DNA from 4 places in the Edaphobacter dinghuensis genome. Region 4 is predicted to be linked to each of the others. Evidence: predicted binding sites of a transcription regulator. Region 4 holds the regulator's gene; each other region holds the start of a gene.
What was found. The regulator LexA, encoded in region 4, represses DNA repair genes until DNA is damaged. The targets are predictions, from matches to a motif close to CANTTCGCTTTTTATTCGC.

Region 1 (3,398 bases), on a different contig from region 4:
GGCATGACCGCTTCAGCACGGCGCAGCGTAGCGTCCAGCTCGCGCTTGTAGACGATATTGACCGCGCCCTCCGGCCCCATCACGGCAATCTCCGCCGTCGGCCACGCAAGATTTACATCGGTGCGAAGATGCTTCGAGCTCATCACGCAATACGCTCCGCCATAGGCCTTGCGCGTAATCACCGTCAGCTTCGGCACCGTCGCCTCGGCAAACGCATACAACAGCTTTGCGCCATGACGAATGATGCCGCCATGCTCCTGCTGAATGCCCGGCAAAAAGCCAGGCACATCCTCAAACGTAATCAGCGGAATGTTGAAGGCATCGCAGAACCGCACAAACCGCGCACCCTTCACGCTGGCGTCAATGTCGAGCACACCGGCAAGGTACGCCGGTTGATTAGCCACAATTCCCACAGACCGTCCCGCCATTCGTGCAAAACCGACGACGATATTCCGTGCAAAGTGCTCCTGCACCTGAAAGAAATAGCCATCATCGACCACACGCGAGATGACATCGACCATGTCATACGGCTGATTGCTCTCTTCGGGAACGATACTGTCGAGCGCAACATCGGCGCGCGCAGCATCGTCCTGCGTCATCTTGCGCGGAGGGTCATCGAGGTTGTTCGACGGTAGAAAACCCAACAGCTCACGCACCATCGCAAGGCACTCCTGATCGTCGTGCGCCATAAAGTGCGCCACGCCGGAGATCTCGTTGTGCGTCACTGCGCCGCCCAGAGCGTCCTTGGTCACGTCTTCATGCGTTACGGTCTTGATGACATCCGGCCCGGTGACAAACATGTAGCTCGTCTTCTCCGTCATCAAAGTGAAGTCTGTAATCGCAGGCGAATACACCGCCCCGCCTGCGCACGGTCCCAGTATGGCCGAGATCTGCGGCACCACTCCGCTAGCGAGCGTATTGCGCAGAAAGATGTCCGTATAACCAGCCAACGAGACGACGCCTTCCTGAATGCGCGCGCCGCCCGAATCGTTTAACCCAACAATCGGTGCTCCTACCTTCATCGCCATGTCCATGATCTTGACGATCTTCGCGGCGTTCGCCTCCGACAGCGAACCGCCAAAGACGGTGAAGTCCTGCGCGAAGACAAAGACCACACGCCCCTGCACGCGCCCATAGCCGGTGATAAATCCATCGCCGGGAACGCGCTGCGCGTCCATGCCAAAATCGGTCGCGCGATGCGTAACAAACTTATCGGTCTCTTCAAACGTGCCTTCGTCCAACAAAAACTCGACGCGCTCTCGCGCAGAGAGTTTGCCCGCCTTGCGCTCACGCTCGCGCCGCTCCACGCCTCCGCCCTCCTCGGCAATTGCGTGGCGCACGGCAAGCTCGGCGAGTTTGGATTGATGCAATCCTGATTTAGCAGCAGGCGATGCGACAGATTGATCGGAATGGCCCATAGAAGAGCGATTCTAGCAGCGGCACCTCTCAATCAGCAGTCCTTACAGATAGCTCCAAGACGTATTTCCGCATCTCTCTAAACCGAGACGCTAGCCGCGAGAAGCGAATATAAAGCGAATATAATAGACATAACTGGTCGATGGCTTTTCCACCCCAACCCGATCGCTTCACCTTCCTGCACGTCGATCTGAACAGCTTCTTCGCGTCGGTCGAGCAGCAGTTGCACCCGGAGTATCGCGGTCGCCCGCTCGCCGTCGTCCCCACAATGGCGGACACGACCTGCTGCATCGCTGCAAGCTACGAGGCAAAGAGACTGAAGATCAAGACCGGCACGCAGGTAGGCGAAGCCAAACGCATCTGCCCGGACATTGTGCTGATCGAAGGAGATCATGCAGTCTACTCCGACTACTCCGCACGCATTGCCAAGGCGGTAGAACTGGTCTGCCCGGTCGCTCACACACCTTCCATCGATGAGATGTCCTGCGAGCTAATGGGCCGCGAGCAGGAGCCGCCTCGAGCGAGAAAGATCGCGCTCGAGATCAAGCAGTCGATCTACAAGAATGTCGGCGAGGCGCTGCGCTGCTCTATTGGGATGGCTCCCAACCGCTACCTCGCCAAGATTGCCAGCGATATGCAGAAGCCCGACGGCCTCATCGGTCTGCTGCCATCGCAACTGCCTCGCGCCATCGCTCACCTCGAACTGCGCGACCTGCCCGGCGTAGGCGCACGAACCGAAGCACGCCTCAACGCGAAGGGCATCACCACGATGGAGCAGCTTCTCGCGCTCGATCGCAATGGCATGCACAAGCTCTGGGACAGCGTCTGGGGCGACCGCCTCTACCATTGGCTGCGCGGCGCAGAGAGCGGCGACGACGGCGCACCCGTCAGCAGCGGCATACAAAAATCGCTGGGCCACTCCCACGTGATGGCGCCCGAGTTCCGCACGCCGGAAGGCGCATGGGCCGTCGCACATAAATTGCTGCACAAAGCAGCGATGCGTCTTCGCATGGAAAACTTCTACACCGGCTCCATGGCGGTGACGATACGCTTCTCCCTCACCAAAGAGCAGGCTGCGCGCATCAAGGCCAAGCGCCACTTCAGCGGCCTCACTCACTCCGGCTGGGGCATGGAGGCACGCTTCCGCGACTGCCGCGACACCCTGACGCTGCTCGAAGTGCTGCGCGGCATATGGAGCCAGCGCCCACAAGGTGCGGAGTTTCAGCGGCCTTTCTTCGTCGGCGTCACGCTGCGCAATCTCATTCCTGAGAATGAATATCAGACAGAGCTCTTCGTCGATCCCAACAACCGCGCCGAGCTCTCCGCCACCATGGACAAGCTCAACCTCAAGTACGGCCACACCACGCTGCACTTCGCCGGGATGCTGCCCGCACGCGAATCCGCACCGACGCGCATTGCCTTCACGCAGATCCCCGTGCAGTACGGCGTCGACTACATGTAAAAAAATTAGACAGCACACATAGAAAAGCCCGGCCCTGAGGCAACCCCATCACCATAAGACGCACGACCATTCTTCTGCATCCCACATAAGAACTTGGGAAAGAGGAGACTGCTTAATGAATCTGCGCACCATTCGTTCCACCATGCATGCAGCGGCCTTGTGCGGCGCAGTTGTGCTGATGGCCACCGGCTGCAATAAGAAGGTCGACAACAACATGAACTTCAAAAACGCCATCGACACTTACTACAGTGCGCATCCTGCCTGCCTTTGGCCCGATTCAATGAAGTTTCCCGTCCAAGCTGACGTCTCCGACACCAGCAAGACCACACCCTACGACGCCCTCGTCGATCAGGGAATGCTCGAGCGCACCACCGTCGAAAAGACCAAGCTGATCATCTCCAGCAAACCGGTCAACAACTACGACCTCTCCGGCAAAGGCCGCTCGCTTTGGACCGTCGACGTGCAGCAGCCCGGCTACGGCAACTTCTGCTATGGCCATCGCAAGGTGACCAGCATCGAC
Region 2 (3,398 bases), 320 kb from region 4:
CAACCCACGACGAGGCCATCATCGAGGAACTGCTTGCCTTCGTTCGCACCAGCAAAGTGCCGCAGAGCGCCTTTGAGTTTCAAATGCTTTACGGGATACGGCGTGACCTGCAACGTCAGTTGGCCGAAGACGGATTCGGCGTCCGTGTCTATATTCCCTTCGGCCCGGAGTGGTACCCCTACTTCATGCGGCGGCTGGCGGAACGCCCCGCCAATCTTCTCTTCCTTCTCCAGAACTTCTTCAGAACTTGAAATCTTCTCTCTCGGATTTTTTCCAAGGAAGACCTCAAAACATCAGCAAACAGCGTGTCAAGTCCCAAAGCTATCTAACTCAAACAAAATAAAACCAATAGCCTTTGCAGGTGAGTTTCTCCCAATTCTCTACAATTTGTTTGTCATTCCCGAAGGGAATCTGCGTTTACTCGAATCACCCAAGCAGTAGATATTCGCGGTAAACCATTCATAAACAGTGATTTACCATCAAGTCTTTTTGAATGAAGACTTTGCAAAATATCCCTTTTATTTTGAAGACTTTAGCGGGGCATAAATATACTTGGCTAACCCAAGGGGGTTATTTGTTTCCGTCTTTCGACCCACGACCAAACACGTACCCTAATGCTGATGTGGCTGCGGCAAGGGATAGATGGGCTTCTGATGCCCAGAAATCTGTCTTGCCCGTTCGGTATGCAACAAACCAGAGTCCTATCGCTGTTCCAAATCCAAGGACGATCATTACAAACGCAATGACGATTGCTGCATGGGACTCGCTGCCGAAAACTTTCCCAAACCATCCCAATTCAGCGTGCAATCTGTTCAGTGCATGTTGGTTTGCAAGCTCTAAGCGCCTCGTTTCTTCTGCGGTACTCAGAGCCGAGTCAAGGTTGGATGATGGGATTTCAACGGGGGGAACTTCAGGTGTTTTATCCGCAGCAACTACGGCACTGAGGGCTTCGTCTCTTTCAGATGCCATATAGATTTTGAAGCCGGAATGTGGCCACTTGCTCCGAGACGGCGAAGATCCTAGCGATGCTGGAAACTGGAAGAGACTTATACTCGTCCACCATTTGCTTCGGCATCAGCAGATTGGCTGCAAATACATTTGCCTCAGTCTCACGCCTGTCCTTGCTTTGACGCTTGGGATCACGCCAGAGTACTTTATAGGCTTCCGACTTCGCCCACTCAGCGTGCATTATCCGGTGACCGAGTTCATGGGCGACGGTAAAAGTTTGGCGAACGCCAGCCTCATCCGCATTTACGAGAATCTGATCCTCAGAAGGATCATATAATCCAGCAACTCCTTCGCTCTCGCCACTAAAGTGGACGAAGCTAACCCGCACTCCAATATCATGCGCGATTTCCACAGGGTTGACAGGAGGTTGATAGACGCCGGACTCGTTCAAAAGACGAATAGCTTCACGTTCGGCAAGACGATAATCAGGCTTGATTAGCTTGGTTTCGAACATGTCCACTCCTCCTCCTGCGGGATCAATCTACTAGTTGTATGTTAGCACGTCAATAACATTGCAGCCAAGTTTTCCACAGGCTCGCCATGCAGGCGAAAGGTGAATTAAAAGCGAATAAAATAAGTACTTGACTAACCCATTGCTTGACCTTATTCTGGGTTAGTCAAGGTGAACGAAATGGAAATGCCGAAAACCCTAATCGAAGCCATCAAATACTTCTCTGATGAACAGACCTGCATCAATGCGGTTGCGTCCCTCCGCTGGCAGGATGGAAGCCCGATCTGCCCAAAATGCAATGCGACTCAAGAGAAACGCAATCACTACTGGCTGGCCACTCAGAAGCGTTGGAAATGCCATGCTTGCCGTAAGCAGTTTAGTGTCAAGGTTGGAACGATCTTTGAAGATAGCCCAATTGAGTTGAGCAAATGGATGTGTGCTCTCTGGCTGCTCGTCAATTGCAGGAACGGTGTCAGCTCGTATGAAGTTGCACGTGATCTGGATATCACGCAGAAGAGTGCTTGGTTTGTCCTACAGCGTCTGCGGTTCATCCTAAAAGACGTGACGATGGAGAAGATGGGAGCTTCCGGTACGCCTGTCCAGATGGACGAATCCTTTCTCGGAGGCAAGCCGAAGAACATGCACAAAAGTCGTCGGCTCAAACTGAAGTTGGGCATGAACGGATATGCAGAAAAAACGGCAGTATTTGGGATGATCGAGACTGGCACTCGTCAGGTTCGCGCTCAGGTCGTTCCCAACGTTAAACGGGTAACTCTACAGAAGGCTATTCTCGATAATGTTGGATTTGGTTCCACGATTCATACCGACCAGTGGCCCGGTTACGATGGCCTAGCGGCGCAGGATTTCGTTCACGCGACTGTGAATCACATGGAAGAGTATGTAACCGCTGGTGGCGTACACACTCAGGCTATTGAGAATTTCTGGAGCCTTCTAAAGCGGGGATTGAATGGCACGTACGTAGCAGTAGAGCCGATGCACTTAGATCGCTATCTGGATGAACAGATGTTTCGCTTCAACAATCGCATCGGACACAACGATGGAAGTCGCTTCATCAAAGCTCTATCGCAGGTAGTAAACCGTCGCCTTACCTATGCTGAGTTGACGGGTAAGGAGGCAGGCTCAGAAGCCTAAACACGGCCCTTTGCGGGGCCATAGACGAATCGAGTATGAAGAGAAGGCTTCGTTGCTTTGGAAGCCTGGATTGCGGCGCGGGAGGAAACCGCGTCAGCCGTAGCGATCTTTGACAGCGCATCTGTGAATGTCTGAGATTCCCGTGGTGGCAGCCCCGAGTTTTTCTTAGACGAACCTGACGTTGATGACATATAACTGTCCTCTCGGCCTTTGCCGACGGATGGCCTACCTGAAGTGTATCAAAGAGGGCTAGTCATGACTAAGCAAGGCGAAAACACGGCATTCACGCTCGTATTCCGCAAGGGACTCGCGGAGCGGAACCGTCTCCCGATTGAGCAGGTCATAAAAACCTTGCAGGAGTTTCAGGAGATGATTCGAGAAGTGGGACGTCAAGTTCAACGCCGCAATGGCGTTGAGAATGCTGATGGAGACTTCGGCATTGAACTGCTTGCTTCCACCACAGGACTTGTGTTCCGGAAAGGAAGCGTTAAAGCTAATGCCGCTGCTACTCGCGATCTAGCTAACGCCCAAGAAACATTGAGCCTCATCTACAGCAACGTTCGCTCCTACTCTAAACCCGTAGTTACACAAATGGAGCCAACGGATGCTGTCATTGCTAGGCGAATGTACAAAATTGGCGAACTGCAACGCGAGGCGAAAACAGAACTTGCGGTGGTGGTAAAAATACACGAGCAGCGAACGAAGACAGCCACTCTCACCGAAAAGGCTCTGGTTAACCTGGAAACCGTGAATGCGCCTCAGATGCGTGTGGGCGGCATTACGCTCT
Region 3 (3,398 bases), on a different contig from region 4:
GTCGCCTCCCAGCTGAAAGACCCCCTTGATCAGCCGTGAGCTGACATAGGTGTACTTCTCGGCCGGCATCATAAACAGCGTCTCCAGCTCAGGGTCGAGCTTGCGGTTCATCATCGCCATCTGAAACTCATACTCGTAGTCGGAGATAGCGCGAATCCCCCTCAGCACGGCCTTGGCTCCCTGCTGCCGCGCAAAGTCCACCAGGAGGCCATCGAAGGTCATCACCGAGACATTCTTGAAACCCGCGACCGCTTCGGTAATCATCTCTTCGCGCTCGGGAACGGTAAACAGCGGCGTGCCCTTCTCCGAGTTGCGCAGGATCGCTACGACCAGATGGTCCACAATCTTCGCTCCACGCGCAATCAGGTCAAGGTGCCCATTCGTGAGCGGATCAAACGTTCCGGGGTAAATCGCCTTTACGGTGTGCATCACATTTCAAAGCATACGTTGCCTTCGTCTTTCAGGCCAACCAGCTCCGGCACAAAAAATAGGTCAGCAACCAATTAAAATGAAGCAGAAGATAAGCACGTCATCTCGACCGAAGGCGCGCTTTTGCGCCGTAGCGGAGAGATCCCTGTATTTCGCCGTTGCTGTTGCCTGGTATTCACGTCACCCAACAGCCCCAAAAGATATCGGCAGCCCAAAGGCTGCCGATATCTTTCCCGCAAAATTCACACCACCTATTTTTTGCCGCGAACAATATCCTTCGCTTGAGCCTCGCCATTCGCCGGGGCCGCAGGAACATCCACATCAGAGCTGGCACCGGCAATCCCCAGCTTCTGCCGCAGTTCCGCATCCACGCGCCCAAAGACTTCCTTGTTCTCCTTCAGGAAGTTGCGAACATTCTCACGACCCTGCCCGATGCGTTCGCCCTGATAGCTGTACCACGCGCCGCTCTTGTCGACGATGTTGTGCAGCACTGCCAGGTCGAGCACGTCGCCCTCGCGCGAGATGCCTTCGCCATACAGAATGTCGAACTCGGCATCGCGGAAGGGTGCGGCCACCTTGTTCTTGACTACTTTAACCTTGGTCCGCGAGCCAACCACGCTGTCGCCGTCCTTCACTGCACCGATGCGGCGGATATCGATACGGACCGAAGAGTAAAACTTCAACGCCTTACCGCCCGTCGTCGTCTCAGGGTTGCCAAACATCACGCCGATCTTGTCGCGAATCTGGTTAATAAAAATTAGACAAGTTCTGGATTTGGAAACCGTTCCCGTAAGCTTTCGCAGCGCCTGGCTCATCAGCCGTGCCTGCAGGCCCATGTGCGAGTCGCCCATCTCGCCGTCGAGTTCGGCCTTTGGCACCAGCGCCGCCACCGAGTCGACTACCAGCACGTCAATCGCATTGCTGCGCACCAATGCCTCCACAATCTCCAGCGCCTGCTCGCCGTAGTCGGGCTGGCTGACCAGCAGGTTGTCGATGTCCACACCCAGCTTGCCCGCATAAGCAGGGTCAAGCGCATGCTCGGCGTCGACAAACGCCGCCAGACCGCCCGCCTTCTGCGCCTCTGCAATAATTTGCAGCGTAATCGTCGTCTTACCCGAAGACTCCGGCCCAAAGATCTCGATGACGCGCCCGCGCGGCACGCCGCCTACCCCCAATGCAGCGTCAAAGGAGATCGATCCGGTAGAGATGACCGAGATCGGCACAACATCCTTCGATCCCAGCCGCATGATCGAGCCCTTGCCAAACTGCTTTTCCAGCCCCGAAAGGGCCAACTCTATTGCCTTGCTGCGGTCATCTGCCACGTAATTCTCCTCGGGTAAAGTTCAAGCCGGATTCTAGCATCTAAATTAGAAAAAGCAAATAAAAGGCGAATGCCGATAATTCCAACCAATCCTGCCAAAGCCACCTGCGCGCTAATTTTCCGACGGCATCTCGACGTGATCGACGACCAAAGTCTCGACCGGCCCTTTCGTAGCCTTAAGTTTCAGGCCAAGCTGCTCCTGCAAGGCCGTGTAAATCGACGGCCCGCCGTTGGTCTCTGAGCTGGGAACCGTATCGGAGGACCATTTCATCGCAACATCGTACTTGCCCGTGAGGCCGGTTTTGTCGATCACGGGGCGATGCACCTGGCCTTCCAGAGAACTCGCCAAAGACGCCATGGTGATGCCATGCGCCGTAAGCTGAACGCCACGATCGCTGGCTTGAATGCTGGTACCCGTATCGTTGCCCTTTTGATCTGCCGAGTGTTTGAACTTCAGGCCGCTCGAGATGACGAGCAGCTCGAAGACAGGCAGAATTCTGGTTTCGGTGTGCGCCTTCAACTGAAAGCGCTCGGCAAGAATAGGCAGCATCATCGAGCCCCGTTGCCGACCGGTCAGCTTTCTGATCGCGGCTGAGTCGGGTTCGACGATCTTCGCCATCACATCGAAATGCGCGGCGTCGATCGGTCCCGGCACTCCGGAGATCAGGTCTCTCCTGATGCCATAAACCTCTTCGAGAAGGCCTTTTACCGTGATGTTCTTGGCATTGTAGGTATCAATATTGCTCTCGATATCTAACGAGCCGCTGCCGGACTTATTCGGCTTGATGGCGACTACATCATACGCAGGCAGCTTTGCAACCGGTACCAGCGATCCGCTCTGCGCCCACACATTCGGCACAGCAAATATGGTGAGCGCACAGAGCAAGAGCTCTCTGATGCTGCCCGGCTTGTATGCAAGACGTTCTCTCATTCTCTTGAATCGGCATCCATTATCGTTTGAGGAGATCAATTGGCTCGTTCACATCTTCGATCCTGAAGTGCCCGGCGAGCGCTGGATGGCGCTTTTCCACCGCCTTGTACATCTCCCAGGCGATGCGGCGATAGCTGAAGTGGCCGGCCACGCCGGAGCGCAGCTCCGCAATGTAGACGACCTCGGAGAAGTCCATCTTGAACATCGAGCGGCAACGAGTGCCCAGCGGCAGAACGTACTGCGCCGATTGTGCCGCCTCAGGCACACCGGAGTCGCGAAGCTGGCGATAGGCAGCGAAAGCAGCATCCATAGCAGAGGTGTAATCAGCTTCGAGGCCGGCTTCGGCGAGGCTGGGCTGACCGGGGCAAGTCGGCTCTTCGTAGCCGTGGAGATCGGTGAAGGACTGGAGGAGCTGGACGCAACGGCGATGGCGGTGCATGTCGCGGAAGCCGCCGATGTCCATGAGGATGTCGAAGCGGAAGCTGTGGCCGGAGCTGAAGGCGCGCAGCAGCTCGTCGTGAGCGCCGCGATGCTTTGTGCCGAGGTCCAATAACTCGGCACGGCGAGCCTCGGACAGCGCGGCGACGTTGCTGCGGAGCTGGCGATAAGAGTAGTGGCAGTGCGGATAGAGCAGCGAGGTTGCCAGCTCGACCTCGAGCGGCTCAGCGTCATCGAGCAGGTCGACGACTGGCGCGGGATCGATGGGCTGGTTCGCCA
Region 4 (3,398 bases):
GCATGGAGCAGCTCATTCCTTCTCGGGCTGCGCGCCCCTCCATCCACGCCGCCATCCACCCGCAGCATCTCCATCGATGGATACATCGTTCGCACCTGCCCGGCGAACTCGCCCACCTCAAGGTCAGGCAGCCAGCTATCCACCAGCAGCGCCTCCGGACGCGAGGCCTCCAACTGCGCCATCGCCTCCGCGCCGCCCGTCGCCTCGCGCACCTGCCAGCGCAGCCCCGTCAACGACCGCCGCAGCCTCTGCCGCAGTCCCGCATCCGCGCTTGCCAGCACGACCGTGCGCGCCGCCACTTCCACAATGTCCATCCCCGCCAGCGTCTCCTGCCCTGCGCCCATCCGATTCACCTCGTCCTCTCCTGCCCGTCTCGATCTTTCTGTAGCTCGTGCTGCAACATCTCACGCATCAGGCTCACCGCCAGATTCACCCGCGTACACTCCACTAGAGCTTCGGCGATCGCCGTCCGCATCGCGTCCTGTCCGCCGATCAGCTCGCCCATCGCCAGCCTGCATTGCAGCACCGTCAGCGGCTGACACAGCCCGTGCAGCGCATCGTCCATTCTTGCGACAAGCTCCGCGTCCGATGGTTGCGTCCCACTACGCACTGGCAAACATCGCACGTCGCGGAATATCGCAGACCCGTTGCGGCATCTTCCTGATGCTGCCCATCTGGTAGCCCTCGCCGCGCACCGTCTCAATCACGGGATAGCTCGCGTCAACGTCCTCATCGCTTACCGTCAACTTCTTTCTCAGGTAGTTGATGTACACGTCCACGACATTCGTGCCCACATCCGGCGACATGTGCCAGACCTCCTGCAGCAGCTCGGTACGGCTGCAACACCGCCCTCGCCGCAGCATCAGAAACTCCAGCAGGTTGAACTCCTTCACCGTCAGCTCCACGGCCACGCCGCTACGCGAGACCCTGCGGTCCATGCGGTTCAGCTCGACGTCGCCATGACGCAGCACCGGATCGGCAAACTGCTCGCGCCGCCGCAACAGCGCCCGGCATCGTGCCGTCAGCTCATGAAAGCTGAACGGCTTCAACAGGCAGTCGTCCGCTCCCAGGTTCAGGCACTTCACCCGCTCTTCCACCTGGCTCCGTCCCGTCAATACCAACACGGCCATCTCGTCGAAACGGCCCTGCATCTCTGCCAGGACCTCCGTCCCATCTTTTCGAGGCAGACTGAGATCCAACACCATCAGATCGGGCCGATGCTCTTCGGCATAGGCGAGAGCCGCCTCTCCATCCCCGACCCACTGCACCTCATGGCCCTCCAACTTCATACCCTTCTGCAGAAACGATCCCAAGGCGGCGTCATCTTCAACAATCAATACCTGCATTTTTTGTCTCCATCTCCGTTGTGGTCACAAATTCCAACGGCGTGTAACCACCTTGGTTGATCCCGGGCGAGGAGACAAGATGAATGTGAATCTTTTTGCATACCCCCATTTCAAAATGGGAATTATGCCCCACTATCGGTACCTGGAAAAATTAAGAATCAATAAAGTAAAGTTAGCTATTGCAATTCGCCTTTTATTCGCTACAATCTCCGCATGGCTATCACGCGGCGGCAAAAAGAGGTCCTCGACTTTCTCTCCGGCTTCACGCAAAAGAATGGTTACTCTCCGTCCTACGAGGAGATCGCCAGTGGTCTCGGCCTCAGTTCTCTTGCCACCGTGCATAAGCACGTCACCAACCTGCAGAACAAAGGGCTGCTCCAGCGCGCCCATAACCGCAGCCGTTCCATCGATGTCCTTCCGGCCCGATCGGCGAAGAAGGGCTCCGAGCGTCTTCCCCTGCTCGGCCGCATCGCCGCCGGCCAGCCCGTAGAAGCCATCGAAACCGCCGAAAGTATCTCGTTGAACGACATCATCGGCAACCGCGAGGTCTTCGCCCTCGAGGTTCGCGGCGACTCCATGCGCGACGAGCACATCGTCTCCGGCGACTACGTCCTGGTCGAGCGCACCCGCACCGCTCGCGAAGGCGAGATCATCGTCGCCCTGGTCGACGGCTCCGACGCTACCCTCAAGCGCTTCTATCGCGAGGGCAGCATGATCCGCCTCCAGCCCTCCAACGCCGAGATGGCCCCCATCTACGCCCCCGCCGCCAACGTCAGCATCCAGGGCAAAGTCCTTGGCGTTCTACGCAAATATGCCTGAGCCTGGCCTTCCAAAAATTCATCAGCGATATTTACACCCATAACGGAACCAACCAGCAATATTCTGCGTAAACTGCTCCGAGACGGCTCAATCGTTCATCTCAACCGGCATCGGAGCGACCACGTGGCAACAGCGCGCAAGAATAAACGCAAACTCTGGATCTGGGGCGGCATCGCTGTTCTGCTCATCGCAGTCATTGCCGGCATCACCATCGCTGCCACCGGCAGCAGCACCAAGATCGATCCTTCGCAGCTTGCCAAGGTCGAGCGGGGAGACATCGCCCGCTCCGTCGTCGCCACCGGTAAGGTCCAGCCCATCACCAAGGTCGAGGTCAAATCCAAGGCCAGCGGCATCGTCACCAAGCTCTTCGTCGACATCAACGCCCACGTTCATCAGGGCCAGCTCCTCGCCCAGCTCGACCAGATCGAGATCCTCGCGCAGGTGGCCGCACAAAAGGCCCAGCTTGCCGCCGCGGAATCGAACGCACGCGCCGCCTCTGCCTCCATCGAATACGACAAGGTCAACGCCGAGGCGCCCGACCTGCCCATGTACAAGCACACCTACGAGCGCGCCCTCCAGATGTCCAAAGATGGCGTCGTCTCCAAGCAGGCCCTCGACGACGCCGAGCAGAAATATCTCTTCGCCGCCAACACCCGCGACAAAGCCGTCGCCCAGATCACCGTCGACAACGCCAAACTCAAGCAGGCGCAGTCGCAGGTCTCCGAGGCCCAGGCCTCTCTCCGCCAGCTTGAAGAGCAGTTCAGCTACACCACCATCACCTCGCCCATGGACGGCACCGTCCTCTCCCGCGACGTCGAAGTCGGCGACGCCGTCAGCTCCATCCTCGTCCTCGGCTCCACCGCCACGCTCGTCATGACCATCGGCGACACCACCCAGGTCTACGTCCAGGGCAAGGTCGACGAGTCCGACATCGGCAAGGTCTACCTCGGCCAGCCCGCCCGCATCAAGGTCGAATCCTTCAAGGACAAGACCTTCTACGGCAAGGTCACCAAGATCGCTCCCCTCGGCGTCGAAAAAGATAACGTCACCACCTTCGAGGTCCGCGTCTCCATCGACAACCCCGGCGGCGAACTCAAAGCCAACATGACCGCCAACGCCGAGATCATCCTCGACGAGCACAAAAACGTCCTTACCATCCCCGAACAGGCAGTCATCTACGACAAGGACCGCAACGCCTCCGTCGAAGTCCCGGACCCCAAACAAAAGAACGGT

Region 1: IEW09_RS01655 (Y-family DNA polymerase) is a predicted target of LexA. The motif match lies at 1,522-1,540, and genes of this name have one in related genera.
Region 2: IEW09_RS14470 (ImmA/IrrE family metallo-endopeptidase) is a predicted target of LexA. The motif match lies at 1,562-1,580, and genes of this name have one in related genera.
Region 3: recA (recombinase RecA) is a predicted target of LexA. The motif match lies at 1,806-1,824, and genes of this name have one in related genera.

What each region holds. Positions count from the first base shown of each region.
Region 1 covers NZ_BMGT01000001.1:422,571-425,968, forward strand. The annotation lists gene IEW09_RS01650 (acyl-CoA carboxylase subunit beta) at 1-1,418, opposite strand, end outside; gene IEW09_RS01655 (Y-family DNA polymerase) at 1,559-2,878, shown strand; gene IEW09_RS01660 (SEN1982 family lipoprotein) at 2,994-3,398, shown strand, end outside.
Region 2 covers NZ_BMGT01000003.1:599,766-603,163, forward strand. The annotation lists gene IEW09_RS14460 (proline dehydrogenase family protein) at 1-251, shown strand, start outside; gene IEW09_RS14465 (hypothetical protein) at 571-969, opposite strand; gene IEW09_RS14470 (ImmA/IrrE family metallo-endopeptidase) at 959-1,462, opposite strand; gene IEW09_RS14475 (IS1595 family transposase) at 1,640-2,611, shown strand; gene IEW09_RS14480 (hypothetical protein) at 2,867-3,398, shown strand, end outside.
Region 3 covers NZ_BMGT01000002.1:1,167,860-1,171,257, forward strand. The annotation lists gene coaD (pantetheine-phosphate adenylyltransferase) at 1-429, opposite strand, end outside; gene recA (recombinase RecA) at 681-1,751, opposite strand; gene IEW09_RS10550 (TIGR03435 family protein) at 1,863-2,681, opposite strand; gene IEW09_RS10555 (FAD-dependent thymidylate synthase) at 2,701-3,398, opposite strand, start outside.
Region 4 covers NZ_BMGT01000003.1:282,267-285,664, reverse strand. The annotation lists gene IEW09_RS13105 (sigma-54-dependent transcriptional regulator) at 1-344, opposite strand, end outside; gene IEW09_RS13100 (hypothetical protein) at 350-565, opposite strand; gene IEW09_RS13095 (response regulator transcription factor) at 603-1,346, opposite strand; gene lexA (transcriptional repressor LexA) at 1,560-2,165, shown strand; gene IEW09_RS13085 (efflux RND transporter periplasmic adaptor subunit) at 2,289-3,398, shown strand, end outside.